3 regions of the Bacillus sp. mrc49 genome follow, and region 3 is predicted to be linked to each of the others. Evidence: riboswitches for the same ligand, from Rfam matches in the RefSeq annotation. Region 3 holds a riboswitch; each other region holds the start of a gene.
What was found. Region 3 has a riboswitch for cyclic di-AMP ahead of CVN76_RS04995 (cation:dicarboxylate symporter family transporter). Riboswitches for the same ligand answer to the same signal wherever they lie in the genome.
Positions count from the first base shown of each region.

Region 1 (10,313 bases), on a different contig from region 3:
GGCACGGATAATTATGTCAATTATCTATTGCCGGGAATCTTGCTGATGGCCATCGCCTCAGGCGTCGCTTACACTTCCGTGCGTCTGTTTACGGATGTAAAGAGCGGGCTGATGGCGCGTTTCCTTACCATGCCCATAAAGCGCTCGTCAATATTGTGGGCACACGTGTTGACCTCGCTTGTTTCCAATGCGCTTACCATCGTGGTTGTCATCCTCGTTGCACTCTTGATGGGCTTCCGGTCCAACGCCGGAATCCTCGATTGGCTCGCGGTAGCCGGGATACTCGGGCTGTTTACATTGGCGCTGACATGGCTGGCGATCATTCCCGGACTGACAGCGGGGTCCATGGAAGGGGCTACAGCCTACTCATACCCGCTGATTTTCCTCCCGTTTATCAGTTCGGCTTTTGTCCCCACCGAAACCATGCCGAAAATTGTCCGTGCGTTCGCTGAGAACCAGCCTGTGACATCAATCGTGAATTCGATACGTGCCCTTTTGTATGAAGGATCTGTTGGTAACGGAATCTGGATCGCGATTGCCTGGTGCGTCGGCACCATGGTCGTCGCTTATTTCTTCGCCAGTATAGTATTTAAACGTCAGTTAGGGTAAGCGAACCATAAAGAAACGATACGACTCACAAAACAATGGCATTTGTGTTACATGCACATGCTATCATCTGGAAGGCTGCTTTCATGGCGGCCAAACTGCATTGTTAACATAAGTATCCATGGATTACATTTTCGCTAAAATGTAATTCATGGTTTTTTCTATATAAAGACAATATCATAAATTCTCTGCGAGAAGGCTATAAATCTAACAGGATCTCTATTTTTGCTTGTGCAACGAACGGAAGTGGTTATATGCATATGAAAAAAAGGGGAATCCAGCAAAATCAGATTTTTCAATACATTGATTTACAACTAGCCTTGGTAAACGTAGAATAGACGGAAATAGTGCCAGCTGTCAGTGAATTTTCACCTTGGTACATGGGAAAGGAGCAATTTCGCTTGCTGGGCGTTTAGTATACCTACGGGACTTTATCCTTGCTTTGTCGATTAGTAAGACGAGATAACATTCATGAATTCATTTTCTTATCTGGGTTAGAGTAATGATGCACTTGTGTTCACATGGAAGAAAAGGAACCGAGGTCTCTTTTTAACATTTATTCGTGTGACCGAAATGATGCAAATAGAAACGGTCGGGCTCCTAAGTAACAAAGGGCCTTTAGGTGCAGGGCGATTCTTCTGGAGGTGTTCCTGTATGGTCGATGCTGCACCTACATTGTAGTGTTCTGCACTAAAAAGTGAAATGATGTATTGGAAGGTTCTGAGAATGAAAGGTGCTAAAGCTTTTTTTCACATAGTTTGAAGGAAAAGGAGCGGAAAAAAATGGGAGAGAAGTTTCGCAGAAAATCACCAGAAGAATTTTTACAATCCATTCATAAAGTTCACCGTGGCCGCTTGAAAATCATTCTGGGGGCAGTGTCCGGATCTGGGAAGACTTATCATATGCTATTGGAAGGAAATGCATTAAAGAGAAAGGCAATTGATGTAGTAGTAGGGACAGTAAGTGCATCCGATCGCCCCAGAACCATTGAACAAATAGGGGCGTTAGAAAGAATTGCACCCATTGAGTGGATGGAGGGTGGGATCCTTAAACAAGATTTGGATATTGATTCCATCATTGAACGGAATGCTGAAGTTGTTCTTGTGGACACCTTGGCCCATCGCAACCGTCCAGATGCCTCAAATAAGACTAGATTAGATGATGTGCTAACGTTAATGAGCTACAACATAAGTGTCATCACAACGATTAACATCTATGAATTGGAGGGTGTGAAGGAGGTAGCTGAAAAGCTTTTGGGTGTGAGGGTTCAAGTGGACCAGTGCGTTCCAGATAATACGCTTGCAATGGCAGACGAGGTGAAGCTTCTGGACGTTACCCCGGAACAAATTCTTAATCGCCTTCAAGATGACTTAATCGAACAAAAAAAAGAAGCGAAAGGAAAAAGGGGGGAATTATTCAGACGAGATAATTTGGCCGTATTACGGGAGCTTTCCCTTCGCTTTTTAGCTGGAGAGGTTAACGACGAATTAGATGATTACCGTGAACAACAAGGATTGATAGGGCCATCTGGTGCTTCTGAGCGAGTCCTTGTTTCGGTCCAATACCATTGGAATGGATCCATACTCATACGGCGCGGGCAACAAATGGCAAAACGCCTGGGCGGGGAGTTATATGTGGTGTGTCTTTATTCTCCCATTAAGAAATTGTCAAAGGAGGAGGGAACCTTCAGGAGATCTATTAAAAAGCTGGTACATAAAATAGGTGGGGAATTTGAAGAACGTCCCCTTGCAGGAGAGGATGTAGCTGGGGAAATAGTAAATTATGCAACTGAGAAAAATGTTACAAGAATCGTAATGGGTCAATCGAAACGAAGCCGTTGGGAGGAAATCATTCACGGATCGATCATTAATAAGATACTTCAAAAAAGCCGGAATATTGATGTTTTTATCGTCGCTGACCGAACGGGAAAAAGTGGTGAAAGGGTGATCCCGGCCAAGTGGAAGGATGAACATAATCTCAATCCATATCGCCGCCTGTCAAATGAAGAGGTAATAGATCATATTGATAAGATCCGCCATGGGCAAATGAAAGTGTATATCGGTGCTGCGCCGGGTGTTGGCAAGACTTATACGATGCTCCGCGAGGCAAACGAACTAAAAAGGAAGGGGATAGATATTGTAATTGGGTTTCTTGAAACGCATGGAAGAGAGGATACGTTTGAACAAATCGGCACATTAGAACTAATTCCGAGAAGGAAAATACAATATAAAAATGTAGTGCTGGAAGAAATGGATACAGACGCGATTTTAAAAAGGAATCCTGAGGTTGTTCTTGTTGACGAATTGGCTCATACAAACATACCTGGAAGTATGAATAAAAAACGTCACCAGGATGTCGAAACAATTTTGAAAGCGGGCATTTCCGTTATTTCCACTATGAACATTCAACATCTGGAAAGCTTAAACGATAGTGTCGAACAAATTACCGGAGTCCGCGTTCGTGAAACAGTACCAGATCATATCCTGCGTATCGCAAAAGAGATTGAACTTATTGACATGTCACCAATTGGCTTGCAGCAACGAATGCTGGAAGGGAATATTTATGCCAAAGATAAAATTGATCAAGCTCTAAGCAATTTTTTCAAAACGGGCAATTTGATAGCTCTGCGTGAATTAGCTTTACGTGAGGTAGCTGATGATGTGGACGAAAGGCTTGAGTCATGGGAAAGAAAGCGGACCTTAAGGGGACCTTGGAGAAAGCAGGAGGTTATTTTTGTTTGTGTTAATTTGCGTCCGGATAGTGAACGTTTAATTCGGCGGGGCTTCCGTATTGCCTATCGGTTAAAAGCACAATGGTTCGTCGCTTACGTTAAGGACCATTCGCCTCTAAAAGAGGAGGAGGAAAAAACATTAGAAAAACTTAAAATATTGACAGAACGGCTTGGGGGGGATTTCAACATGTATGAAACGCATCATCGACGAAAAGTAGTTGGGGAGGTGGTTAAACGATTATATGAAGAAAATGCAACACAGGTTATTATCGGACAATCTGCACGAAAAAGGCTGGAAGAAATCATGAAAGGATCGGTTGTACAAAAATTGCTTCGTGCGGTTCGCCATTTGGATGTATTGGTGGTTGCCGATCATAAACCAGAAATGGCAAAAGAACTTAAAGAACCATAATAATGCAAGTACGGAATTCAAATCCCTTAATAAGGGGAAGGGTTAAACCTGTGTGGAAATACACATAGTATAAACAACAAACCCAGTTGATTATCATTCTGGGTTTGTTTGAATTGGTAATTTGGGGTGTTGCGGAAGAGGAAGGATCAAAATTATGCCTTGGATTCTAAGGATTTTTCAAGATCTCTATCTACAATGAACACTTCCAGTCTTTCCTCCGTTTTCGTGCTGATATCACTATGGCTGGAAAGAACGTTGCATTTTGTCAGCCGTTTCACGATCTCCTCGAAGTCTTTACTGTACATTTCCCTTAACACCTGCCTCATTTCTTTGACTAGCCTCCGCCCGGAATCTTGGGAAACAAGGTGTTTTTCTTCCACAGTCAGCACTCCCTTAAAACGGGTAATGACCATATCCTGTACAATGTATGTTTTCGCCTCTTGAGGACCTCGGCCCATAAGCTCTCGCTGAAATGTAATAAAGGCTGCACTTATTTCAGCCTCTAGTTTCTTTTTGGAATTCACCATATTGTCTCCCCTGCTTTTCTCCAAATTTATGCAACTTATCATAATGTCCGGCCTGATTCTTGTCAATAACATTCGAAAAAATGATTCTTAACTTGAAATAGTAAGATTTATAAAGAAAATAAGTTTTTTTAAACGGGAAAATTAGTGATATCATAAGGAAACATAAGGAATAATGAGAATATTATAGAATAAGTGGGAAAATTGGTCTTATTCGCCCCAAAATGCTAATTTACAAGTGGCAGGTAACGAGCTTAGAATAACAACATATTCAACACCAACAATTGCAATTCGGCTTAGTCCTGGGTGATCAGGAACGGAGGAACCAATTTTTTGGGGTTAATTCTGCTTATGCAGAAAGGATGAGAGAATCTTTCGCCATCCTACCCGTCAGCTAACTTCGTCGGCTAAAGCGAAGGAGGTCATGAGACCGCCTTAATCAAGGGGCTTTTTTGTTGTGAAAACGGCAAAAGGCAACTTGAATGATAAGTAGGTCTTTTTAATTTGCCTATTTTCATAAGAAGAAGGACCATGGAAGACAGAACGCAAAGGAAGCACATGCTGGCTGGGCGTTAAGTAGACCAATGAGTACTTTTTCTCCAATTATATTTGTTTGCTAATGCAGCGTATCCAATAACCGGTGCGTGAATCATTTTTGATTTGCGCGCGGATATGGATAGCTACTGCATGGCTGCATATATGGGGGAAAAGTAAGCATTGGTCTATTTTTTATGTTTTCAACTGGCAGGCTACACTTCCCCAGAAAGTATGCAGCTTGAAACTTGGTCACAAAAAGTAGTAATGAGGTGGATTGCATGGGAAAAGTATTGGTTGTTGGGAAAGGGGATTTATACAAATCTGTAAAGGGAAGTATAGGAGCCACCCACACGGATACAAGTAACTTGGAAATTGTAGATTATGAAGAAGAATGGTTGATGCCGACAAGAGAACTGGAGGATTGTGATGGATTAATGGTTGATAAATCGAACCAGTATAGCTGTATTTATTTGTTCCCAAATTGTCTACTTGATGGAATTAATCTTTTGAGGATCTTTTCAGGGCTCAAACATTTTAGGCTGTTTGTTGTCACTCATCATCATCGAAATTCCAGTCTATATAAAAAAATGGGAGCCGATTTTGTCATCGTCAGTAAACCAGACGGTAACAGCTATGACTGGCTGCTAACAAGCGGAACCTAATAACTTTAAGGGGGTGAGCCATTTTAATTGTTTAACATATTCATCGCTTGGAAGGAGAGATGATGATGGATCTTTTATCGGTGTCACTTACAACTTTTTCATTCTTGCTGTTTTTTGGATTTCTCCATTTTTGTAACAAAGTTATCGAAAAAAAAGGAGAGTAGAAGCATGCTTTTATTAATTATTGTTGGAGCACTTTCGTTGTACTTGGTTCATGCTTTAATTTATCCGGAAAAATATTAATCGCTACAAAACGGAGGAAATGCAAATGGATTATTTACAAATCGGTCTGGTATTGGCACTCGTTATTATTTTGGCCATACCACTGGCGAAATACTTAGTTAATGTTTATTCCCTTGAAACAACCAAACAAGATCGAATGTTTGGGGGAATAGAACGGGGCATTTTTAAACTATCTGGTATCCATACGGGTGATATGAACTGGAAGCAGTATGCTAAGGCCCTACTTTTGAGTAATATGGTCATGTTTATTATTTCGTACTTGATCCTTCGCTTTCAAGGCGGATTACCAGGTAATCCAAGTAATATAGCCAATATGGATCCGTTATTGGCATTCAATACCGCTGCAAGTTTCCTTACCAATACTAATTTGCAGCACTACAGCGGGGAATCGGGACTTTCTTATTTATCACAAATGGTCGTCATCATGTTTTTGATGTTCACGACACCGGCTACCGGCCTTTCGCTCTGTATGGCCTTTTTCAGAGGTCTGACCGGGCAGCGCAGTATGGGGAATTTTTATGTGGATTTAATTCGTTCCATCACCAGGATGCTTCTGCCGTTATCTATTTTAATCGGGCTTGTCCTAGTATCCCAAGGGGTGCCGCAAACCCTTGATCCCACAGCCGTTGCCACTACATTGGAAGGTGCGACACAGAATATTGCACGCGGACCTGTAGCGGCATTGGAGTCGATTAAACATTTAGGGACAAATGGCGGTGGATTCTTTGGTGTCAACTCGGCACATCCCTATGAGAATCCTAATGGTTTCACCAATATCTTAGAGATTCTATCTATGTTCCTGATACCTGTAGCTCTCCCGTTAACGTTTGGGTATATGGCAAAAAACAAAAAACTAGGGTGGATTCTTTTTGCGGCAATGGGATTAACGTTCCTTGTGTTTTTAAGTGTTACGTATTTCAGTGAACAAAATGGAAATCCATCATTAGAAAAAATGGGAATATCTCAAGAGAATGGAAGTATGGAGGGCAAGGAGGTTCGATTTGGAATCGCTCAGAGTGCCCTTTTCACAGCCGTAACGACAGCTGCTACGACAGGTACGGTCAATAATATGCATGATACGCTTACTCCGCTTGGCGGACTAGTGCCATTGGCAGAAATGATGTTGAACTGTGTGTTCGGCGGTGATGGAGTAGGTACGGTCAATATCCTTATGTACGCAATAATGGCAGTTTTCATTGCTGGATTGATGGTTGGACGTACGCCGGAGTTTTTAGGGAAGAAAATTGAAGGCAAGGAAATGAAACTAATAGCCATTGCCATCCTTTTACATCCATTATTCATCTTAGTTCCGTCAGCCATTGCTTTAGCTACACAAATGGGCACTTCGGCTATTTCTAATCCGGGTTTTCATGGAATTTCACAGGTTGTTTATGAGTTTACCTCCTCGGCAGCTAATAATGGCTCCGGATTTGAAGGTTTAGGGGATAACACTCCATTTTGGAATATATCCACCGGATTGGTCATGCTGTTTGGCCGTTACTTTTCCATGATTGCACTAATCGCTGTCGCAGGTTCTTTACTTACAAAGAAAGGAGTTCCCGAAACAATTGGAACGTTCAAGACGGATAATGGCACTTTCCTGGTCATTCTCTTGGCAACGGTTTCGGTTATAGGGGCATTGACGTTCTTCCCGGTCATTGCACTCGGACCAGTAGCAGAATGGCTGACAATTAGATAAACGAAGAAAAGGAGAATTCTAAAATGAGTACAAAGCGTAATGGGACTCTCAATAAGGAAATTGTCTGGAAAGCTATAAAAGATGCCTTTAAAAAGTTAGATCCAAGAATAATGGCTCGAAATCCTGTCATGTTTGTAGTTGAAATAGGATTTGTTATCACTCTTTTACTATCCATATTCCCGAACTTTTTTGGAGGAACATCGGATAGAGGTTATAACATTGCCGTAAGCGTAATATTGCTGGTTACAATACTCTTTGCTAACTTTTCCGAAGCATTAGCAGAGGGGCGGGGTAAAGCGCAAGCTGATAGTTTGAAAAAGACGAAACAGGATACTAAGGCAAAATTATTCCAAAAAGATGGTTATATAAAGATAGTGGATGCCACAGAACTCCGTAAAGGTGATATTGTCTTGGTGGAAACCAATGATTTAATTCCAACCGATGGTGATGTCATTGAAGGAGTAGCTGCTGTAGATGAGTCCGCAATCACTGGGGAATCAGCTCCCGTAATCAAGGAATCAGGTGGGGACTTCTGTTCGGTAACTGGAGGAACGAAAGTCATCAGTGACTTTATCAAAATTGTCGTCACTTCGGACCCAGGTGAATCCTTTCTTGATCGAATGATCAATCTCGTTGAAGGAGCTAAAAGACAAAAAACCCCTAATGAAATTGCATTGAGCACCCTGCTTGTCAGTTTGACCCTTATCTTTTTGCTTGTTTGCACGACACTAGTACCAATTGCTTCTTATATTAAAGTCACATTACCCATCACCACCTTAGTGGCATTACTGGTCTGTTTAATCCCAACGACTATAGGGGGCCTATTGTCTGCCATTGGGATAGCGGGTATGGATAGGGTTACTCAATTTAACGTCATTGCCATGTCGGGAAAAGCTGTCGAAGCAGCTGGTGACATTAATACCATCATCCTTGATAAAACAGGAACCATCACCCATGGGAACCGCATGGCTTCAGCTTTTTTACCGGTTAAGGGGATAAGCCAAGCTGAGTTAAATAAAGTGGCTGTTCATTCATCATTACACGATGAAACGCCTGAAGGCCGATCTGTCATCGAACTTGCTAAAAAAGCCGGTTTAGCTGATAAAGAATTAGATAAAACCGGGACAGTTGGAATTGAGTTCACGGCTGAAACCCGGATGAGTGGTACAGACTTTCCTGATGGTAGAAAAATCAGAAAAGGTGCTGCTGATTCAATAAGACAATATATACAGCAGCAAGATGGAAAAGTTCCTGGCGATTTAGAAAGCATTACGAATGAAGTCGCCACTGCTGGCGGTACTCCACTTGTTGTTGCAGACGGGAACTGTGTGTTGGGTGTCATTTACTTGAAGGATACAGTAAAACCAGGCATGAGGGAACGCTTTGATGAGTTGCGGAAAATGGGCATAAAAACCGTTATGTGTACCGGTGATAATCCATTGACAGCTAGTACCATTGCAAAAGAAGCGGGAGTAGATGATTTTATTGCTGAAGCGAAGCCTGAAGATAAAATTTCTGTCATTAAACAGGAACAAGCACAAGGCAAACTTGTGGCGATGACGGGAGATGGGACGAATGATGCTCCTGCATTGGCACAGGCAGACGTTGGATTGGCGATGAATACAGGAACCATCGCAGCGAAGGAAGCGGCGAATATGGTGGATTTGGATTCTGACCCTACAAAAATAATCGAAGTAGTGGCAATTGGGAAACAGTTACTCATGACACGGGGCGCTTTGACAACCTTCAGTATTGCTAATGATGTGGCCAAATACTTTGCAATTATTCCAGCTATGTTTATGTTGGCCATTCCTCAGATGAAGGCTTTAAACATTATGAATCTGGCTACACCACAAAGTGCCATTTTATCAGCTTTAATTTTTAATGCTATCATTATCCCCCTTCTCATCCCATTGGCAATGAAGGGTGTGAAATATGTTCCTATGAGTGCTTCAAAATTACTTAAAAAGAACTTGTTCATATACGGATTGGGCGGCGTAATCGTTCCTTTCATAGGAATTAAACTTATTGATATACTGCTGGTCATGCTACAAGTAGCTTAAAAATAAAAGTAAGGGTGGAAATTCATGATGAAAAATATTCGCTTAAGTTTAGTGCTCCTTGTTATGTGTGGAATTGCCTATCCGTTACTAATGACAGGTGTTGCTCAAGTTATAATGCCTGCAAAAGCAGATGGCAGTTTAATAAAAAACGAATCAGGAAAAATCATAGGTTCTGAACTAATTGGTCAATCTTTTAAAGACCCGGGGTATTTTCATGGTCGTGTTTCTTCTATAAAATATGATGCGACAGGATCAGGTACACCCAATTATGCCCCATCCAATGAGGACATGATCAAGCGCACAAAAAAAGATTTGGCAACATTTCTAAAAGATAACCCTACTGTCAAACAAGAGGAGATACCTGCTGATTTACTGACGAATTCCGGTTCGGGCCTTGATCCAAATATTTCATCCCAAGGGGCGAAAATTCAGGTATCACGCATTGCTAAAGAGCGAGGTGTATCTGAAAAAAGTATATATAATCTTGTTGATAAACATACTGAAGGACGGTCATTAGTAGTATTCGGGGATCCCCGGGTGAATGTATTAACGTTGAATATAGCATTGGACCAACTAAAATAGTGTAGAAAAGGAGGGTTCAAGGAACTCTCTTTTTTACTTCTTTTGGCTGGATCGGGGTATATAATGAACCTTTCGACCAGATAGCTTTTCCGATATTCGGTTGAGTTTTATGAATGTTCAATCATCATTTTCCTATTGTTTAATCCGAACTCATCTATAGCCGATTGAAATAATTAAGGTATAATAAATAGGGAAAGATATTTTGTTACGGATTAGGTGAAGATGAACATGAAGCTAATCATAGCGGAGAAACC
Region 1 covers NZ_PHNG01000688.1:283,130-293,442, forward strand. Annotated here, with positions in the region: gene CVN76_RS12675 (ABC transporter permease) at 1-609, shown strand, start outside; gene CVN76_RS12680 (universal stress protein) at 1,389-3,749, shown strand; gene CVN76_RS12685 (DUF2294 domain-containing protein) at 3,902-4,276, opposite strand; cyclic di-AMP (ydaO/yuaA leader) riboswitch at 4,557-4,697, shown strand; gene CVN76_RS12690 (hypothetical protein) at 5,089-5,472, shown strand; gene CVN76_RS32380 (potassium-transporting ATPase subunit F) at 5,641-5,715, shown strand; gene kdpA (potassium-transporting ATPase subunit KdpA) at 5,741-7,414, shown strand; gene kdpB (potassium-transporting ATPase subunit KdpB) at 7,438-9,477, shown strand; gene kdpC (potassium-transporting ATPase subunit KdpC) at 9,502-10,059, shown strand; gene CVN76_RS12715 (DNA topoisomerase III) at 10,288-10,313, shown strand, end outside.
Region 1: another riboswitch for cyclic di-AMP. It lies ahead of CVN76_RS12690 (hypothetical protein); the one in region 3 lies ahead of CVN76_RS04995 (cation:dicarboxylate symporter family transporter).

Region 2 (10,313 bases), on a different contig from region 3:
TGCTCTGCTGGCTTGATGACGATCGTATTCCCTGCTGCTAAAGCAGGAGCAAGCTTCCACATGGTCAACATTAGCGGAAAGTTCCAAGGTACTATCGCCCCAATGACGCCGATGGGTTCCTTCAAAGTATAGTTGAACCGGTCATGAGGAGAAGCAAGGGTGCTGCCCTGTACTTTGTTGGTTAATCCCGCATAAAACTCCAGAACATCTATCATCGCTGGCATTGCAATAAACTTCGTTTCATTGATTGGCAAGCCATTGTCTTGCGATTCAACTTCAGCAAGCCTATCTGCTTTCTCCCACAGCGCCTGGGCCACTTTATTTAGTAATCTTCCTCTATCTCCCGGGGCCATTTTAGCCCACGGTCCTGCTTCAAATGCTTTTCGTGCAGATTTCACGGCTAAATCGACATCTTCTTTACCAGCTTCGGCAACGATGGCATTTACCTCGGCAGTTGCAGGATTCAGTGATTCAAATGTCTTTCCTGATAACGAATCAACCCATTTCCCATCAATGAACAGTTGATAGTTTTTCCCCATCATCCGCTTCCCCTTTCGTAAATTGAATATGTAAGGCACAAAATCATATCTACATTAAACAATAAGGGCACGGGCGCTTTTTATATTGTAAAAAACGGAACATTCAGAATATTATTGCTGCACACTGATGATTCAAACCGACAAAATAGACCCTCGCCACCACGAACGGGATCTTGTCATTGATATCACGATATATCTCATGGCCCAATTAGGATGGACTGATACCTTCCTTGAAACGGAATTTATTGGGAGTACGATAACCAAATCTTTTAAATTCATTGATCAAATGTGATTGATCATAGTACCCACTTTCATTAATTACATCCCATACAGAATGGTTCGGTTTGTTGAGAAACAGATGCAGGGAATTTTGGAACCTGACGATTTGACTGAATAACTTAGGTGGCATTCCTACATGAACATCGAATTGCTTTCGCAAATATCTCGACGAGTATCCGGTCTCAACAGCCAATTGGTTCATTGATATATTACCTTTTGATAAATAAATCTTATTCAAGGAATAATCGATCATTGCCGGCAATTCATTACTAGAAAATATCTCCTTCCCCATTTCTTCTGTGAAGAGCTTAATCCTTCCACGAAAATCCCTTTCATTAATTATCCTTTCCATAATGGAAGGATCGATCTTTATCATATCGGCTAATGGAATTTGACGATCAATCATTTCCTTCATGGAATACCTAAACTGCCGGGTTTCCTGTTTAGGCAAAAACCTGACACCGAAATAGTCACAATTAGCCTGGAAGTTGATCGTTTTGTACTTGAGGACGGTCCCGCATACATGTGCGCAGGGATTTATGGGATTGCAGCAAAATAGGATATCGATGCATCCATCCGGAACGACGGACATTGGATGATTTAAATCGCGATTAATTTTGAATTGATAGAATAATGTAGTGGAATGGATTGAATTCCTTTGTTTATATTCTATATAATATTCCGTAAGTGTCTCGAATTCCGGTTGGAAAGGAAAATAATCAAGGTTTTTGAAACTCTGAATAATGTTCATTTTTTCCTCACTCCCCTTTTATATAGTCTTAACCGCCGAAGACTTCTTCAGATGCACCCGGCTATGCAAGCATCATGAGCTTACTCATGGACCCACCGGGTGAAGATAGCTTAATGGAATCTATTGCAGCACCCTCACTTCACTATCCGCTTATGTCATTCACATTTGCTCACGGATGCATTGTTTTTAAGATTTCGACACGCACGAACAATTTCCTTTTATTAGAAAAACTTTATGAAAGAGAACCTTTACATCGAACAACACCTAACATTTTCCCAAAGCAGAATTTGACTGGACCAAACATATAAATAAGGAAAAACATACCTAAACTAGGTATAGTGATGATATGAATTTATCATTCCACGTTGACATTGGATCGGGAAAGCATGACCAATCAAATTCTCCAGATAAGGATCATCTTCAGGGCAAGGAAATTCATTGGAGATTCCTTCTTCGTGTTCACACAGAGCGAAGTTCAACGGAAGCGCGAGATCCCTGCAGTGAATTGAAACGCATAAAGTACAAACCACCCAAAGCTGTGGAAATAGGTTTTCTGAATAACTATAAATTGAGGGTAGTGCAAGGGTACGTTCATCGTACATATCAAATCAAAATAGGAATAACAAAAAAAACTGCAGACAAACCCAAATTTTCATCGAGTTTGCCTACAGTAAGAAGCAACCCTGAGTGGGTTGCTTCTATATGATGATATGACAATTATTTCTTCAAATGATACGGAACCGTCGTAACCACTACATTCCTTCTATAAAGTAAGTAGGCACGAATCAGTAAACTAGATTGGTTATGGAGAATATTGTGCCAACCCTTCTTCGGAATGAATTGGGGGATGATCACTGTTACTTGATAATTGGATTCTCTAGCCTTATGCTCAACAGTATCCACAAATTTAGTCAATGGCTGAATGATGCTCCGGTAGTAGGAATGTAGCGTGACGAGCCTGATATCCGGCTGCCATTTCTTCCATTTTTCTTCGAATTTCTTTTCATCTTCCCTTTCGAAGGAGATGTATACGGCAATGATTTGATCTGCAGAAAGGGACTTGGCATAATTCAATGAATTTTCAACTACATGTGTGATGCCGGCAACAGGAACGATGATAACATTTCCTTGGATGGGTAGAGTCGGCTCACAGGTAGTGATGCGCAATTGATCGCCCACCGCATCATAATGTCTCCTTATGCGATGAAACATGAAAATGATGATTGGCAGGAAGATCAATACAGGCCAAACATGAACGAATTTAGTTAAAAAGAAAATGATCGTGACAATAAAGCTAATCATCGCGCCAATAGAATTTATCGTTAACTTCACGATCCAGCCTTTAGGCTTTTCTCTGATCCATTTAACCATCATGCCCGTCTGCGACAAGGTGAATGGAATGAAAACACCTACTGCATAAAGGGGAATGAGATTCTCGGTATGCCCTCCAAAAGCGACGATCAGGATAATCGATGCAAGGCCAAGGATGATGATTCCATTGGAATAACCTAAGCGGTCTCCCCTTATCGTAAACATCCTTGGAATGAACTTATCCTTAGCTAAATTGACCGCTAGCAACGGGAAAGCGGAATACCCGGTATTGGCAGCAAGAATCAGGATCAATGCCGTCGTGCCTTGTATAAAGAAATACATGAAATTCCGTCCAAATATTTCTTCGGCGATTTGGGATACCACCGTTACTTCTGCGCTTGGAACAATGCTTAAATAATAGGCCAGAAATACAATCCCCGTAAATAAGACAGCTAGTAACGAGCCCATCGCTATTAAAGTTTTGGCTGCATTATTCGGTGCTGGATCTTTAAAGTTAGGGATCGCATTGGAAATCGCTTCGACGCCTGTCAAGGCGGAGCTGCCTGATGCAAATGCCCTCAGCAGGATGAATAAACTGATGCCCGCGACTGGGGTTCCGATCGAAGCATGCAATTCGGGTGAGACATCGCCCGTCAAGATTTTGTACAGTCCCACCCCAATCAGGATGAATAATGCTAAAACGAATAGATAGACAGGATAGGCCAATACCGAAGCCGACTCTGTCACCCCTCTTAAGTTAAGGATGGTAAGCAAGATCACAAAAATGATGGCAATGACGACATTATAAGCATGCAAGCTGGGAAAAGCGGACGTGATGGCATCCGTGCCTGCAGAAACGCTCACGGCCACTGTCAATATATAATCCACCAATAATGAACCACCAGCAATCAACCCTGGATTTATGCCAAGATTGTTTTTTGAAACGACATAGGCACCCCCGCCATGAGGGTAAGCGAAAATGATTTGCCTATAGGACAAGATAAGCGCCGTTAACAGGATCAAGACCCCGATGGCGATTGGAATGGAATACCAAAAAGCCGCAGCACCGACCGTAATCAGAACGATCAATATTTGTTCCGGGCCATATGCAACGGAAGACAGCGCATCAGAAGATAATATGGCCAATGCTTTTGTTTTGTTAAGCTTTTGATCACCAAGTGCATTTGACTTTAAGGGTCTCCCTATCAAGAACCTCTTTATTGATGATAACATCAAGAATTCACCCGCCAAGTTTAAGTAATAAGTTTAGGTTACCCTGCTAAAGCAAAAAACCAGAAAAAAAATAAAAATGCCTGCAAGTCATAACTAAATAGACCTGCAGACATCATTTTTTTGTCTAACAAGCTCCACCTTCCTTCTCATATAACGCTTACGAGGTTAGCTGTCGGATTCGGACCTAAGAGTAGCCCTACCTTGGAAGGATTCACCCCTTGGATTATACAATAATCCCAATAACGGGTCCCCCGCACCAAATGGTTTAAGCGATTTAGAAATATGAAACTGTTGATTATCATACTCCCGTGAACTGGAAAAGTAAATGAAAATTTTTCATGTAAAAAGAATAATTTTTTTCAACTAAGGTTATGTTGATAATCTATGATTCCTACGTGATCCAACCCCAGCAAATACAGAAAGGATGACCGTGATTGTTATGCCCAAAAATACGATGAAGCCGATCATATCGGATGAATTCTTAGATGAAGTGGTTAAAGAAATCAATGAACAATTTGGAGGACCGCTAAATGAAAATAAGCATCGACTCCAACATTTGGACGATGAAGAAAGAAGTTGAATTTCCCCTGTCCTTCTGGATGTTTCGTACATATCCATAGTCCTATAAGATAACTCCGGTTAACTCAACCGGAGATTTTTTGGCTGGCCTGCCTTTCTTTGACGACTCGTCCAAACCGTTTTAGCTTATCCTCATAGAATGATAAAGTAGTCATCATCAAACCGAGCAAGGATGATACTACGCGATCCTAAGCCTTGTTTAAGGTAAGCATGTTTTTTCCACTTCATGGGCATATAGTTGCGTTAGCCTTAGATGACAAGCCAGCGTATCCATATTCCCCCCGCCAATTTCCCACCAGGTCCATACCGTAGTCCACTTTTTCACAACTTGCGTCCATTGGGCTTAATGTTTCGGTTCATGAAAGCAATGGGAAAAGTTCATTCACTTCTTGACGTCCTTACTTTTATGGTCATCTTAATTTCAAAAGGAGGGATGAAAAAATGTATATGCATCATTCACCCAGAATGGGTATCATTCACACAGAAATGCCATATCTAGGGATGGCTGCGCAAGTATACTCCGGATTTTTAGAATTTCAAAAGGATGTTGAGACTGTGCGAGAAACTGAAAACAGACAGTCGCTTTCCGCTCCTATAGATAAGTTTGAATGATCTCATGGCATTAACTGCCGCATCATTCTTCATAGATACGATCTGAACCGACCTATTAAAGGCCGGTTTTTATTATTCAGCGTACACACGCGTCCCACCAAAAGATGTTTTATTACAGATAAGAATTCCACATAATAAAGTTGCCGGAGTGGAATTTTTTTCACCACTGGATAAATTGACTTTTTTACGAATCATGATATATTAATATAGTTCTTTAGCACTTAAAAGCGTTCAATTAAAAAAGATTGGTTTGTATACATAACAATGGAAGGGCCTGAATCAAATGGAAAAGACGCATCAAGATTTAAAAAAGGGTTTATTGCCAAGGCATGTCCAGTTTATGGCCTTGGCTGGAATGATCGGAACAGGCATCTTCAAGGGAAGTTCCGATACATTGAATATGGCCGGCCCAAGTGTCGTGATCGCCTATTTAATAGGAGGACTGCTATTATTCATCGTAATGGCAGCTTTAGGGGAGATGGCAACCGCATTTCCTAATTTGAACGTACAGCATCTCATTAATAAAGCATTTGGCTTTCAATTGTCCTTCATTGTAGGCTGGCTCTATTGGTTCAATTGGATCATCGTGATCATTGTGGAAATAGTCGCAGCCGGAAGTTTTCTACAATATTGGTTCCCTGATGTCCCCTTGTGGCTGACAAGTATTCTTTGCGCGTCAGTAGTAATCGGGATCAATTTGTTTCAGGTTAAGTACTATGGAGAACTCGAGTTCTGGTTTGCAGGTATTAAAATAATAACGTTAATTGCTTTCATCATTTTGGGGGCTTTGATTTTGCTTGGCATTTTTCCTAGCTCGGCTTCATTTTCTAATTACACAGAACATGGAGGCTTTTTCCCAAAAGGATTTGGCGGGATATTAGGGGCACTTTTAGTGGTGATGTTTTCGTATGGCGGGGCGGAATTAATCGGTATAGCCGTTACGGAAACAAAAGATAGCCAGCGCGTCATACCAAAAATCATCAAAGGAACCGTATTGCGGGTAATGCTATTTTACATCTTGCCAATACTTATCATTTGTGGAGTCATTCCGTGGAATCAGGTAAGCAATGAAGTAAGCCCTTTCGTTCAGGTTTTCAAGATATCCGGGCTTCCAGGAGCAGCTGATATAATGAATTTCGTTCTTTTGACAGCAGTCTTATCGGCGGCCAATTCCGGCATCTATGCTACCTCACGGACATTATTCAGTCTTTCCCAGAACGGAGAAGCACCTAAGGTTTTCAAGCGAACGACCCAAAAGGGCATCCCCCTCAATGGGATACTATTAACAACAATTTGTATATTAGCTGGTGTTTTTTTATCCTATTTGTATCCAGATCTGATATTAAGCTACCTTATGGCCATTCCGGGATTCACCGTTTTATTATTATGGATCAGTATTTGTTCCGCGCAGTTGAAACTTCGTAAGCATTACACTATTAAACAAGGTTTCCGGGTTAAATGGCACCCCTATACAACGATAATTGCCATTTCTGCTTTAAGCGCTATCTTTTTGGCCTTTATCTTTAATAAAGAAAATATCATCGGTTCCATTGTATGCCTTGTAACACTATCTATTTTTATCCTACTTTCTTTCATCATCAAACAAAAGAAAACAGATATAAAATAGGATGTTCCGTTTCGAATATGAATGGAAAAGAAGCCCTGAATTTCCTTCAGGGCTTCTTTATTTTATCCACTTATCCCCCAAAATTGAAATTCCCGAAGATTTTATCCTGATAATCCTGCCTTTTTATTATATTTTCACCATACATATGTTAAAATATCCAATGAACCAATCATCCTACAAATTTGAGGTGTATTTGTTGTCCATATCCAAAACAAATCGTTTATCACTTGTCGAGCAGGTCGTTTCCCAAATCGAGACTTTAATCGAATCCGGAGAATGGGGGATTGGAAGTCAGATTCCGCCTGAAATGGATTTGATCCAACAATTCGATGTAAGCAGAAATACATTAAGAGAAGCGATACGATCTCTTGTTTATGCAGGACTTTTAGTTACGCAACAAGGAAAAGGAACATTCGTCAAATCATCAAGTGCCTTGGGCATCGCGTTTCAAAGAAGGATCCAACGATCAAGTTTATTTGAAACGTTAGAGGTGCGTCATGCCCTTGAAAGACAGGGAGCCCAATTGGCTGCCACTAGACGGGATCAAGAAGATATCGAAAAATTACGGCTTCACATAAAAGCCTGCAAAAAAGCGGCAGAAGCAAAGGACCTAAGGGCATATGAGGAAGCGGATATATTGTTGCATAAAACGATCATGGCTTCCTCACATAATGGCTTATTGATTGACTTGTACGAACATATGGAGGATTCCTTGCATGATTCGATCCATCAAATCGCTGGGATGAGCCCTGATGCGAATTTACACTTAAGCATCCATTGCAAGCTAGTTGAAGCCATCATCGACCAGGATGTGGAGCGGGCAATCGAATCGGTGAATGGATACATTGCACATTTCAAAAAATTCATAGACTAAGTACGGAGGAATATTATGGCCATGCAACAAGCGGTAAATCAGCTAGAACAAAACAAACAGAATAGTAATACCAGACTTGGACTGCTCATCATCGGAATTATCCTACTCGGAGCCAATCTAAGGGCTCCCCTTACATCAGTCGGTCCCCTTGTAACATCGATTCGCGATGCATTGGGCATCACCAATGCACTTTCTGGTTTCTTAACGACATTGCCTTTGCTCTCTTTCGCTTTATTATCGCCATTTGCACCTAGGATAGCCCGGCGTTTCGGGATGGAGCTCACCTTATTTGCATCTTTGATATTATTAACGGTCGGAATTGCAATACGCTCACTTGGCGGTGTCCCGACATTGTTCATTGGAACGATTTTAATCGGGCTTGCCATCGCAATCGGCAATGTTTTGTTACCGAGCCTGATCAAGCATAACTTTGCAAGAAATATCGGTTTGATGACCGGAGTTTATGCAGTTTCCATGAATTTATGCGGGGCCATGGCATCCGGCATCAGTACCCCCATTGCATCTTCATCGAGCATGGGTTGGGCTGGTGCCCTCGGATGCTGGGGCATCCTATCGCTCATAACCATTTTCTTCTGGATGCCGCAATTAAGACGGCCATTCAGAAGGGAAAGAAACGTACAAACCGTTAAAAAACAAAAAAATACGAATCTGTGGCGTTCAGGGTTAGCATGGCAAATTACGTTTTTCATGGGCTTACAATCCTTCATCTTCTATACAGTCATAACCTGGATGCCTGAAATCCTCGAGCAAAAAGGGCTTAACGCCGATGAAGCCGGCTGGATGCTATCCATCATGCAGCTTGCCGTCATTCCCATCACCTTCATTGTGCCGATTTTAGCCGGGCGTCTACAGAGCCAGCGCAAATTGGTTGTTCCGCCTGCCGTCTTCCTTGTTGCGGGGATTTTCGGCATCCTATATGGAAGCGAGCTATTGATCCCGGTATGCATGATGCTGATTGGGATTGGAGTCGGAACAATCTTCAGCTTATCGATGATGTTTTTTAGTCTGCGCACACGAAGTACCCATGAAGCGACGGAATTGTCAGGTATGGCCCAATCATTCGGGTACCTCCTAGCTGCCGTTGGACCAGTGTTATTCGGCTGGCTGCATGACATGACACATAGCTGGACCATTCCATTATTAATGCTAGTGGTCATATCTGCCCTAATTTTCATCGTTGGAATGCGTGCAGGGAAAAATGAATATGTAACAGCTCATTAACTACATGAAAAAATGATCCCAGTATAATATTGGGATCATTTTCTTTAGTTAGGTATTCACTGTGGCAAGATGTTTTCAACCAAAACTAAACTGAAGGATGGCAGTGTTCCTGTAGGGGCACACCTCTAGCTCAATCATTCATTTTTTCAGCTACCAAAGTTTGCTGAGTATCCTGAGAAGAGTACCAGAAAGTCAGCAATTTTCGTTTATGATTTTGAATTTGTGTTTTGTGTTTTGTGTTAGGAAGTATCTACAGGCATCCTCTCATGGCCATTAATTTATGGTGGATTGTATCCCCTTAAAACTTCTGTCAGCAAAGCAAGATGACTCATTAACCATCTTGAGTGAACAAAGTAATGATCTGAATGAACTGAAGAGGTAGTCTATTCGTAGCATACTGTAATTTATAAACTTTTCATATTTAGAGGCAGAAAGTAGAAGATCATTGCTCATTGCGTTAAAGAGGTAAGGCATCATGCTTGATTTTTTTGAATCACGTTTGGGAACGGACCGATTCAAACATGAAAAAATTTCACTAGGTCAAATAATGTCATCTTCAAAAGGGTATAAGATATTGGGGTTTAAACCATACCTATCAATAAAATTCTTTCTGGTAAATATCTTGATTTCTTTTAATTCGGAAGGTGTTGGAAATGAAGACACTTTGTATATTGGAATGTGCTCTATATTAATCAATTGCCCTAAGTCAGTAGTTATTAATATATCGAATCCATTTTTTCTAAAGAGTGAATCTATATCAGAAAAGTCCATTACATAGATATTCAGCCGGTTTCCAAAATGATGTTTTAAGACTTCACGAATATAATCTTTCTCGACATATGAACGACAAACTAAAGCCGCTTCTATGACCATCTGATTTTTTTTCCTTAATATAGAAGCTTGGACCAACATGAATATTTCCAAAATCTCGATATCTTCAAAATATATAGAGAACTTTCTCGAAATATCTTCTGCTATTTTTCCAATCATCCCAAATAGAGGGTTTTTTTCGAAATAAGGAACGAATTGCAAAATATTATTTATTCTCGTATCTGTCTTTAGTATCAAATCAAAAGTGATTCCGCGAAGTGTTTGCGCAAATTGGTACATGAAGATGTCGTCCTGGGAAACATCCAAGCCAATTTCTTTTGATAAATTATCAAGAAAATGACTTAAAGGCCTGCCACTGTCCGAATTAAGCTTGGAACGTATGTACCGGAGTTCCTGTGTACGATTTAAAGACATTTCTTCACTCATGAAATATAA
Region 2 covers NZ_PHNG01000687.1:57,344-67,656, forward strand. Annotated here, with positions in the region: gene CVN76_RS11160 (aldehyde dehydrogenase family protein) at 1-539, opposite strand, end outside; gene CVN76_RS11165 (helix-turn-helix domain-containing protein) at 748-1,569, opposite strand; gene CVN76_RS11175 (APC family permease) at 2,287-4,113, opposite strand; cyclic di-AMP (ydaO/yuaA leader) riboswitch at 4,252-4,395, opposite strand; gene CVN76_RS30975 (hypothetical protein) at 4,553-4,693, shown strand; gene CVN76_RS31430 (hypothetical protein) at 5,134-5,304, shown strand; gene CVN76_RS11180 (amino acid permease) at 5,588-6,931, shown strand; gene CVN76_RS11185 (FadR/GntR family transcriptional regulator) at 7,128-7,805, shown strand; gene CVN76_RS11190 (CynX/NimT family MFS transporter) at 7,821-9,047, shown strand; gene CVN76_RS11195 (BglG family transcription antiterminator) at 9,588-10,313, opposite strand, start outside.
Region 2: another riboswitch for cyclic di-AMP. It lies ahead of CVN76_RS11175 (APC family permease); the one in region 3 lies ahead of CVN76_RS04995 (cation:dicarboxylate symporter family transporter).

Region 3 (10,313 bases):
AACCGGATAGCTTGCTTGGTTTTTCTTCATGTGACTTCAACTCTTTTTCGGAAAGGCCGTTTTTAAATAATGAGTCTGCCATGGCCGGTACAAGAGTGATGGCAATGATTAATGATGCGACTAATGCGAACACCATCGTTAAAGCGAATGGCATGAATAGCTCGCCGACAGGTCCTGTAACGCTTGCCAACGGCAGGTATACGGCTACAGTAACAATTGTTGATGAAAGAATCGGGATGAACATTTCCTTAGTGGCGGAACGTATCAATTCGCCGCCTTTCAATTGTTCGCCTTTTAGTGCCATCCTTCGATAAATATTTTCGATTACCACTATTGAGTCATCGACGACTCGGCCAATTGCAACAGTCATGGCTCCCAATGTCATGACATTAAGTGAGATATCCATTTGTTTGAGCACCAAAAGGGCTGCCAACAAGGATAGTGGAATCGAAATGACGGAGATTAGGGTCGTTTTGAAGTTTCTTAGGAAAAGCATGATCACTATGACAGCAAACAGACAGCCGAAAATGGCCTTGCTAATCATTGTTTCGACAGAGTCTTTAATCGGTTTTGCTTGATCAAGCGTAGTATGTATGCCCACGCCTTTAAATTCATCTTTAAACTTGGAAACTTGGTCTTGCACTTCATCGACAATGGCGACTGTATCGGCATCAGGCGATCTTGTAACCTGTATTCCAATTGATTCGCTGCCATTTGTCTTCGAAATGGACTCAGCCTTACCGATGATTTTCACGTCGGCAATGTCCGATAATTTGACACTTTGCATTTGGGGAGCAGTTGGTGCCGTTCCCGGGGCCGCTTGATTAGCTTCCGCTTGCCCCTGTGCCGGTGCTGTTTGTGCTTGTGCTCCGCCAGTTAAAGGGATCTTAATGTTTTTCAAGTCTTTTAACGTGGAGATGTTACCGTCAACCACGATCGTTTTTTCTTTATCGTCAAAGTTATATAAGCCAAGCGGCATGTTGACATTTGCGGCTTGAATGACCTTTTTTACGTCCTCTTCATTGAGTCCGTATTGTGCCATCTTTTTTTGATCGAATTCAAGGCTGCCTTCATTAACTTGTTGTCCTGAAATCGTTACGGATGTCACCCCGTCGATTCCTTCAAGTTTAGGAACTAACACATCCTCAACATTTGTTGTCAGGGCAGGCAAATCAGAATCCTTATCGGTTACACTAAGTGCGACAACCGGAAAAGCATTCAATTCCAACTTGGAAACGCTTGGATCATCCACGCCATCAGGCAGTTCAAGCTTCTCCAATGCTTCTTTCACATCTTTTACAGCATCGTCCATATCCGTATCATAATCATATTGCAATTGGACGGAAGAAACATTGGCCATGGAAGACGAACTGACCAATTCTACTCCTGATAGATTGGTGACTTTTTGTTCAATTTGGTCTGTGAGTTTATCGGCTACTTCCTCAGGTGCAGCCCCGGGATATACGGTGGAGATGCTGATCAAAGGGGTGGAGATGTTTGGGATGGTTTCTTGTTTCATGTTTAAACCGGAATATAAACCTGCTGCAACGATGATGATTGTAAGCAACCAGATTGCCAGTTTATTCTTTAAGGAAAATTTGATTATCGAATTCAAGCTTTGTACCCTCCATACATAATATTGTGACCAGCCGGTCATAGACTCAAATATATAGCATATTAATTACGATTGCAACAGATAGTAATCCGTAGTTATATCATTGAGATTTCAAGGGTTTTGAGATACAATGTGGATGAAGTGACTGAATGGTCATATAGGGACAATATTTAAAGGATAGGATGGATCTGATGAATGAAAAACATAAATTGATCATAGATAAATCGGTAGAGCTTTTCTCGGAGAAGGGCTATCATTCTACCTCGGTTCAAGAGATTGCCGAAAAGTGCGGGATAGCAAAGGGGTCTTTTTATAATTATTTTAAATCGAAGGAAGAGCTGCTCGTATCCATTTTCAAGTACTTCTATGAAGCGTTGACGGACGCTTTGCTCGATTGGGAACTTGATGTTTCTTTATCCAATAAAGACAGGTTCCTAGGGCAAATTTCCGTTCAAATTGAACATATGACGGGGAATACCAACTTAATTCAAATGCTGATGCAGGAACAGATGGTACATATCAGTAAAGAATTGGATCAATTCTTGCATTACATCCATGAAGAAGGGATGATTTGGTTCCAGCGTAAAATTACGGAGTTATACCCGGAACTGCCTGCAGAATTTCTGCCGGACTGCACAGTCATGCTGGATTCATTGTTCAAAGGATATATGGGCATCCTCATGAGGAAAAAAGATGCTTTTGAAGTGGAATTATTCCCTAACTTCTTTTTGAATCGGCTGGATTCGTTAATCGCAAGCCTGCAAAACATGGAAGACCCACTATTGAAGCACTTTCCTTTGCCGAATTGCACGTTGCATGACATTAATCCAAAAGAGGAAATCCTTTTGATCATCACTAAACTTTTGGAAATGGAAACCCAAGAAGAAGGAAGGAAAGCGAGTAAAAATACGAAAGCATTGAGTGCGATTCAAGAAGAGCTATCTAAAGGTAAGCCAAGATCGATAATATTGGAGAGCCTTTTATTATTCTTGGAAAAAAGTGATAAGAAGGGCCCCTTATATCCAAAGCTTGTCTTAACGATGAAGGAATACTTAACGAATATATGAAAGGAAGGGGCGCAACGCCTCTTTTTTTTATAGTGTTCGTAAATTACATTTAGTCATGAGTGCGTTTCAAATGATATGGTTTAGGAAAAAGTATAGGTAGTGAAATGTGATTTGTTCATTATACGTATAGGGGGGAAGATCATGAGATGGAAAAAAGGAATGCTGATTTATAACGAGAATGCAGGTAATCACAAGCTGGCAAGAAACCTCGAAGGTTGTCTTCCGGTGATTGCACCACAAATAGATGAGTTCCTTATTATGAAAACCAAGGAAAAAGGCGATGCTCACCGTTTTTGCCTGGAATATGGGGAAGACATGGATGTAGTTTTCGTATTAGGAGGAGATGGAACGGTCCATGAGTGTGTAAACGGTCTATCACCACTTGCGAAGCGGCCGTTGTTCGGTGTTTTACCTGGAGGGACCTGCAATGATTTTTCCAGGACGTTAAACATTCCCCAAAATGTTCGCCAAGCTGCGGAGGCCCTGGTTAATGGCAAGGTTCGTCCCATCGACATCGGGGTGGCCAATGATGTGTATTTCTCTAATTTCTGGGGAATTGGACTTGTTTCCGAGACCTCGAACAATATTGACGATCAGGAAAAAAACCGGTTTGGAAAGATCGGTTACTTATTAAGCGCGATAAGGACGATTGGAGATAATGAAGGCTTCGAATTCAAAGTCGAATATGATGGGAAACAGATGGAAGGGGAAGCGCTCATGATTTTGGTCATGAATGGCTCATTCATCGGGACCAATGTTTTGCCTTTTCCGATGCTGAATCCTGATGATGGGAAATTAGGCGTTGCCATTTTGGAAAATGCAAACTTTAGTACTTTTTTAGAATTAATAACGATGAAACGTGAATGGTCCGAAAATCTAGGTTCGAATTCGGGAGTGACTTATGTACAGGGCAGTAATTTAACTATTGAAACGAAGACGCCGCTTGATGTGGACATGGATGGAGAAAACTATAGCAGTCAGACTCCTGCGGGAATTAAGGTGCTTGAACACCATTTATCGGTATTAACCCCAAGTTAGAAAAGAGCGGGGGTTAATTATGTGTTTTTTGTTTTAATGGTTCCTTATATCTGCAATTGTTTCCAAAATAAGATAAAATATTAGAAGAAAGATCAATTTTTGCAGGGGGAACACATATGGTTTACCAGGTAAGATTGTTAAAGGGCATTTTTGAGCCTGACAGGAGTCGTTATCAGCTGCAAAATGCTGAGGCGGTCACTCGGCTTGGAAGTAAATTGCTATTGTTATATTTTCTTAGTCTTATTGTATTTGCCATTGGTGGATATTTTGGGATTGGTTCCGAAACCTTTTCCAAGCAAATCACGACGATGAGTATGAATGAATTCGAAGCGGGAAAGCTGCTGATCATGGGCGGCAATTTGATTGCCGGTCTCCTTTACCCTTCTTTATACATATTTTTAGCGTCTCTCTATTTTTGGATTATCGGGGAAGTCCCATACATAAAAGTAGTAATCGTTCAAATGATCCTATTTTGCTTGCAGTTATTGGAAAAGGTTTTGCTGATTCCGATGTTCATACTGTTACATGTAGGAAACGATGGCAATCCTTTTTCACTCGGAGTCATAAGTCAGCATTTTCTCAGCAATGATTACTTTATACATGTTTTCAGTGAAATCACCATTTTTCAATTGCTGATTATATCCCTGCAATACTTCTATATAAAGGGATTTTCAGAACGAAATCATTATTTGATTTTTTTATTGGTTGCGCTATTCTATTTGGTCACATGGTTTGCTAAAGCCTTTTTGGCATACATACATGTGGGAGTATTTGTCTAAGGCGGGTGAAGGGGAATGAAAGGGAAATGGAAGATAACCGCGGTCTCCGTTGCATCGATCGTTTTAATAACAGTCAACATATATCTTATTGAAAAGAAAGAAAGCAAAGTGGAACGAACCGTTTTCGTGGAAAACTGGTCAAAGGTAAAAAAAGATACCATTACGGATACCATTCAAACAAAGGCGATTGTGAAGCCTGCAGAAGTGCATGATATTTATTTCGATGCCAAGAAAAATGACTTCCGGAAATTCCTCGTAAAAGAAGGGGATGTGATTACCGCTGGCGCGTCATTGTTTGAGTATACGACAACGGAGCTTGATGCGCTTAAAGCGGATCTATCGGCGGAGAAGACGGCTGCTGAAGGAGAAATTTCAGGGATCGACCAATACATAGCGAAGCTGAGGGCATATCAAGGGAATCTGGACCGTGATCCTGATAAAGCGGTCATTGATGATTCGGTGGAACAAAAGTTGAACATCGATATAACAACGAGCTCCTCGGAGCTTATTAAAAGTAACATCGAGCAAGAAATGTACAAGCAAGAACTCGAAAAAAGCCGTTTGAACGAAAAAGTGAAGATGTTGAGTACCCAGTTAAGTTCAATAGAGACACAGACCAGCGCGGTCGAGACGACAAGTGAGGCTGACGGCATAGTTAAAAATATCAACAAAAACCTTAATAATCCCATCATATCGATTGCTTCGGCAAATATGGGAATTGAAGGGGATTTCTCCGAAAGCGAAATGAAAAAGGCCAAAGTGGGCATGACTATAAAGGCAAGCGTCCCCGATCTAAAAAAGGAATTAAAGGGGAAAATAAGCCGTATCCATTCGTATCCGGCAGAAGAGCCAACACTAACAAAAGATAACCGTTTTCCATTTCAAGCGATGATCGAAACGGAAGGTGAAGAAATTGAGCCGTTGACGGTTGGATCCAAGGTCAGCCTATCCGTTATAACCAATGAAAAGGCGGGGGTACCTTCTGTCCCTGTAGGAGCTGTTCAACAAACCAAAAAACCGCATGTCTACAAATTGACGAAAAAAGGCTATTTGGATAAACAATACGTGACGTTGGGGCTGAAGGCTGAAGGAAAAGAGGAACTTATAAAGGGACCTGCAGTAGGAGATGTCATCCTGATGGAACCGGAGAAAGTGATGAAAAACCATTCTCATTTCATTACGCCCGTTCACTTCGAAAAAGTGAAGACTAAAACCTACAAGAAGTTCACCACTAGGGAAAAGGTAAGATATTTATTGCTAGGAGTCCTTGAAAAATAACTAAATTCCTTGTGTGAAGGGAGTCTGAATAATATATCGGTATAACTATTTTGGATAAATATAGAAAAGGAATTTTTATATAATCGGTCTACTATACTGAATTTTCAGACATTTTTAAAGATTTTTTATATGTTCGACAAGAATAAATATTTACAGATTAAAGTTTTTAGTATAATATTTTATTATAAGTTAATTCGCTTAATCTTATTCAAGAACGGGGGACCCAACTTTGTGGATTTAATCCGCTAGGGGTGAATTCAGAAATGAAAGGGCATTTGTGTTTCCAATTCCTAACCCGACAGCTAACCTCGTCAGCGTCTTTAAGGGAACATGTGTGAATATTCACGCCAATAAGAAATCGACACATGAAGTGTCTTTTTTTTCGGCGTAAAGATAGAGTTTTTCAAAAAAAGAAAAATTACTTTCTTTCTATTAGTATCTGTTTCCCTTACCGAGACAAACGTTTTTGCATCAAAGACTTTATAGAAGGTGAGGAAAGTACATGAAGAAAATTAAATTAAGTTTAGCAAGCCAGATCTTCATTGGTTTAATTCTAGGGATAATCGTTGGAGCCATTTTTTATGGTAATGCGACAGCTCAAAACTTTTTACAGCCATTCGGGGACATTTTCCTAAGAATGATCAAAATGATTGTTGTACCAATCATTGTGTCAAGCCTGATCGTTGCAGTTGCGGGCGTAGGTGATTTGAAAGCTGTAGGTAAATTGGGTGCAAAATCACTTTCATACTTTGTAGTGGTAACCCTTACAGCGATTGCTGTTGGTCTGATTTCAGCTAATATCATCCAGCCTGGTGCCGGTGTGAATATGAATAATCTGGAACAAACAGATATCTCCACATATGTTGATACAGCAGAAACGAAGCAGCATGAATCATTTGTGGACACACTCGTTCACATTGTGCCGTCCAATCCAGTAAAAGCCATGGTAGAAGGCGATATGCTGGCAATCATCTTCTTCTCCGTATTGTTTGGACTAAGTATCGCGGCCATCGGTGAAAAAGGTAAACCAGTATTCCGTTTCTTCCAAGGTACAGCAGAAGGAATGTTCTACTTAACCAATATGGTCATGAAATTCGCTCCTATCGGGGTATTTGCCCTAATTGGTGTGACCATCTCCAAGTTCGGTTTGGAATCTTTAATTCCGTTAGGGAAGTTAGCGCTTTCTGTATATGGAACCATGATTTTCTTTGTTATCGTCGTTCTGGGGCTTATTGCAAAATTTGTAGGATTCAACATCTTTACGTTAATTAGACTTCTTAAAGCGGAATTGATTCTTGCGTTCTCTACTGCAAGTTCAGAAGCCGTTCTTCCGAAAATCATGGAAAAAATGGAGAAAGCGGGATGCCCGAAACATATTGCTACATTCGTTATCCCGACTGGATATTCATTCAACCTTGATGGATCGACATTATATCAAGCATTGGCAGCTATCTTCATCGCTCAAATGTATGGAATTGATTTGAGTGTTTATGAGCAAGTTACGTTAATGCTTGTACTGATGATTACTTCCAAGGGTATTGCAGGCGTACCGGGTGTATCCTTCGTCGTTCTTTTAGCTACATTGGGAACAGTTGGTATTCCTGTCGAAGGTTTAGCATTCATTGCTGGTATCGACCGTATTCTTGATATGGGACGTACGGTAGTCAATGTAATCGGTAATTCACTGGCTGCAATCGTCATCTCTAAATGGGAAGGTCAATTCAACCCTCCATCCGCCGAGGAATTAAAACAAGTTTCTTAATAACGAAAATCCAGAGTGAAGGTTCACTCTGGATTTTTTTTAATTTAAAACGCGGCTTCGTCTATTCATAAGCGGACGACTGCAAAGACCCCCGTATCACACAAGGTCTCAAATGCTCCTGAAATCTTACCATCACACCAGGCGAATTGGGTCATTCCGATTCAGAGGTATTCTGCAGATTGCCTCGGCTTCATCCTTATCATGATTAACCATTTTTTATAATGTGGATATTTAAATGTGCGGAGTTTGTTCATTATATAAAGGTGAAAGTGTAGTGCAAGTTTCCGTATTTAGTGAGGGTGAATGAATATTCTCGGTTATATAACCTACGTCAAAACCAAAAAGTTTGTTAAAATAACAGTATTGATTGCAAGTTCGGAGGGGGTCTGGTTATGAAGAATGTTAGCGATGATATATTATATATGCATATGCAAGCTTCCCAACGGTTTGTCCTATTTAACGGACTCAACTTTCGGGAGTTTTCCTATTCACTGCCACTTGCCTTGGATTCCATCTTATTATTGAAACATCAATTCGATGGTGGGGAATACAATTTGAACGTGCTGCTTGAGAGTGCTTCGTCACAGTCCATCGCCAAGCTTCTTAAAGAAAACGTCCGCTCATATGGTGATTTTTGCTGGGTCGACTTTGAAGAGGAGGAAGGGCTGAATGAGCTGGAAGGAAGGGAACTGGCGGAGCTTTTATATCTAGGTCATACCAAGACCCATTTGCAGCCTCCTTTTTTTCCTAAATTGAATAACCAACTTGCGTACCTTGCACAGGACGATGGATGGTTCAATAAGGTCTATTTTCGATCTCTTTCAACATTTTATATGATGTTGGGAAGTTTAATCCCTCTAAAGCTGGAGCTGCTGAAAGTAGAGCGGACGTGGCTCGGAGTCCGAAAGAAAAAAGAATTAACGGCCATTCCCCTTGAAGTCATTTCCGCCTTGATTCCGATACTTGCCGAGGGCATCGTTTTTTCGTTTCGAGATGTTAAGTATTCAAGAGCGAAAATAGAAATTCCTGTATGGGCCGTTGGTGATTATTTAAACATGGACGAGATGCATGAGGACTTTTCAGACCGAAACGCTGGGGCGCCGGATGTCTTCATCACTTTCAGCAGAAAGGAAAAAATATGGGATTGTGTCATCAAAAATGATTCCTACAAGTGAGATTCTCGATCTTTTCATTCTTTAGTAGTAAGACTTACTATCTCATGCATACAAGATAAGAGGGGGTTCAGTGAACGGCTGCCCTTAGAAATGATTGGAAATGCACCGATGATGGAAGTTTCGCTTTTCCCGTTTTAGTGTAAAATGATACAATGAACATGGTTAAAAGAATATTGGAGGGTAATAACTCATGAAAACTAAACTTGGTTTGCTTTATGGTGGAAAATCTGCGGAGCATGATGTTTCAATGCAGACAGCTTTAGCGGTCATTAAAGCTCTCGATTTAGCAAAGTTTGATATATATCCGATTTACATAACAAAAGAAGGTTCATGGATAAATGGACCGAAATTGACGGCACCTGCCGAGAATGTCGCGGCTTTGACTTTTTTACCTGAAAAAACGACTTCCCCGCTGGCGCTGCAAGCACATTCAACTGATGAAAATAGCGAATCGACTGGATATGACGTCATTTTCCCATTGCTTCACGGACCAAATGGAGAGGACGGCACGGTTCAAGGAATGCTGGAACTGTTAAATCTCCCTTATGTAGGGAATGGCGTATTAGCGTCGTCAGCTGGAATGGATAAGGTTATCATGAAAAACATCTTTGCCCACGCTGGACTTCCTCAAGTGAAATACACGTGGTTCATTCGCTCTGAATGGGAGGCTAATAAGGAAGCTGGCATTAAAAAGGTTCAAGATGAAATAGGGTACCCTTGCTTTGTTAAACCGGCGAACTTAGGTTCCAGTGTCGGCATCAGCAAATGTGATGATGCACATAGCTTGGAAAAAGCGGTAGCTGAAGCTTTCCAATTCGACCGGAAGATCATCATTGAAGAAGGGGTCATTGCTCGGGAAGTGGAGTTTGGCATTCTCGGCAATGACGATCCCGCTTGTTCGGTGGCAGGGGAAATCATCCCTAAAAAAGACTTCGCCTTCTATGATTACTCAGCAAAATACGAGGATGGCAATTCCGCAATGGTCATCCCGGCTGAGATAAGCGAAAGCGAATATGCTGCATTATCCGATATGGCAATAAGAGCCTTCAAGTCATTGGATTGCTCGGGATTGGTCAGAGCTGATTTCTTCTTGACCAAAGATGGTGAAATTTATATTAATGAAGTGAATACGATGCCAGGATTCACTCCTTACAGCATGTTCCCATTACTGTGGAAGCATACGGGAGTCGACTATCCAGCGTTGATTGAAAAACTCGTGAAGCTCGCTTTGGAACGCCATCAAGAAAAACAGCAAATCAAATATACCGTCTAATCATCAGATGATGTATAAGTTATCTCAACAAACCGTCAAATGGTCATTTTTTTGATGGGTCCAAATTAGCAGGAGCCGGCAGTTAACTGGTTTCTGCTTCATTTGGTTAATGGGTGGGGGATAGGTTAATGTTTCGAAGAATGTAGGAGGAACAAAATGATAAAGAGAACGTTAAAACAAGTGCATGAAATGGCAGCTGGATTGAATGATATCACTTCATTTCAATCCGTAGCAATTGAAGGGGTCACCATTGATTCAAGAAAAGTTAAAGAAGGATGCTTGTTCATTCCGCTTAAGGGGGGGCAAGTTGACGGGCACCAGTATGT
Region 3 covers NZ_PHNG01000517.1:551-10,863, forward strand. Annotated here, with positions in the region: partial or broken gene CVN76_RS04970 (efflux RND transporter permease subunit) at 1-1,615, opposite strand, end outside; gene CVN76_RS04975 (TetR/AcrR family transcriptional regulator) at 1,807-2,682, shown strand; gene CVN76_RS04980 (diacylglycerol/lipid kinase family protein) at 2,824-3,720, shown strand; gene CVN76_RS04985 (hypothetical protein) at 3,837-4,499, shown strand; gene CVN76_RS04990 (efflux RND transporter periplasmic adaptor subunit) at 4,515-5,777, shown strand; cyclic di-AMP (ydaO/yuaA leader) riboswitch at 5,963-6,109, shown strand; gene CVN76_RS04995 (cation:dicarboxylate symporter family transporter) at 6,280-7,539, shown strand; gene CVN76_RS05000 (hypothetical protein) at 7,932-8,714, shown strand; gene CVN76_RS05005 (D-alanine--D-alanine ligase) at 8,905-9,987, shown strand; gene CVN76_RS05010 (UDP-N-acetylmuramoyl-tripeptide--D-alanyl-D-alanine ligase) at 10,144-10,313, shown strand, end outside.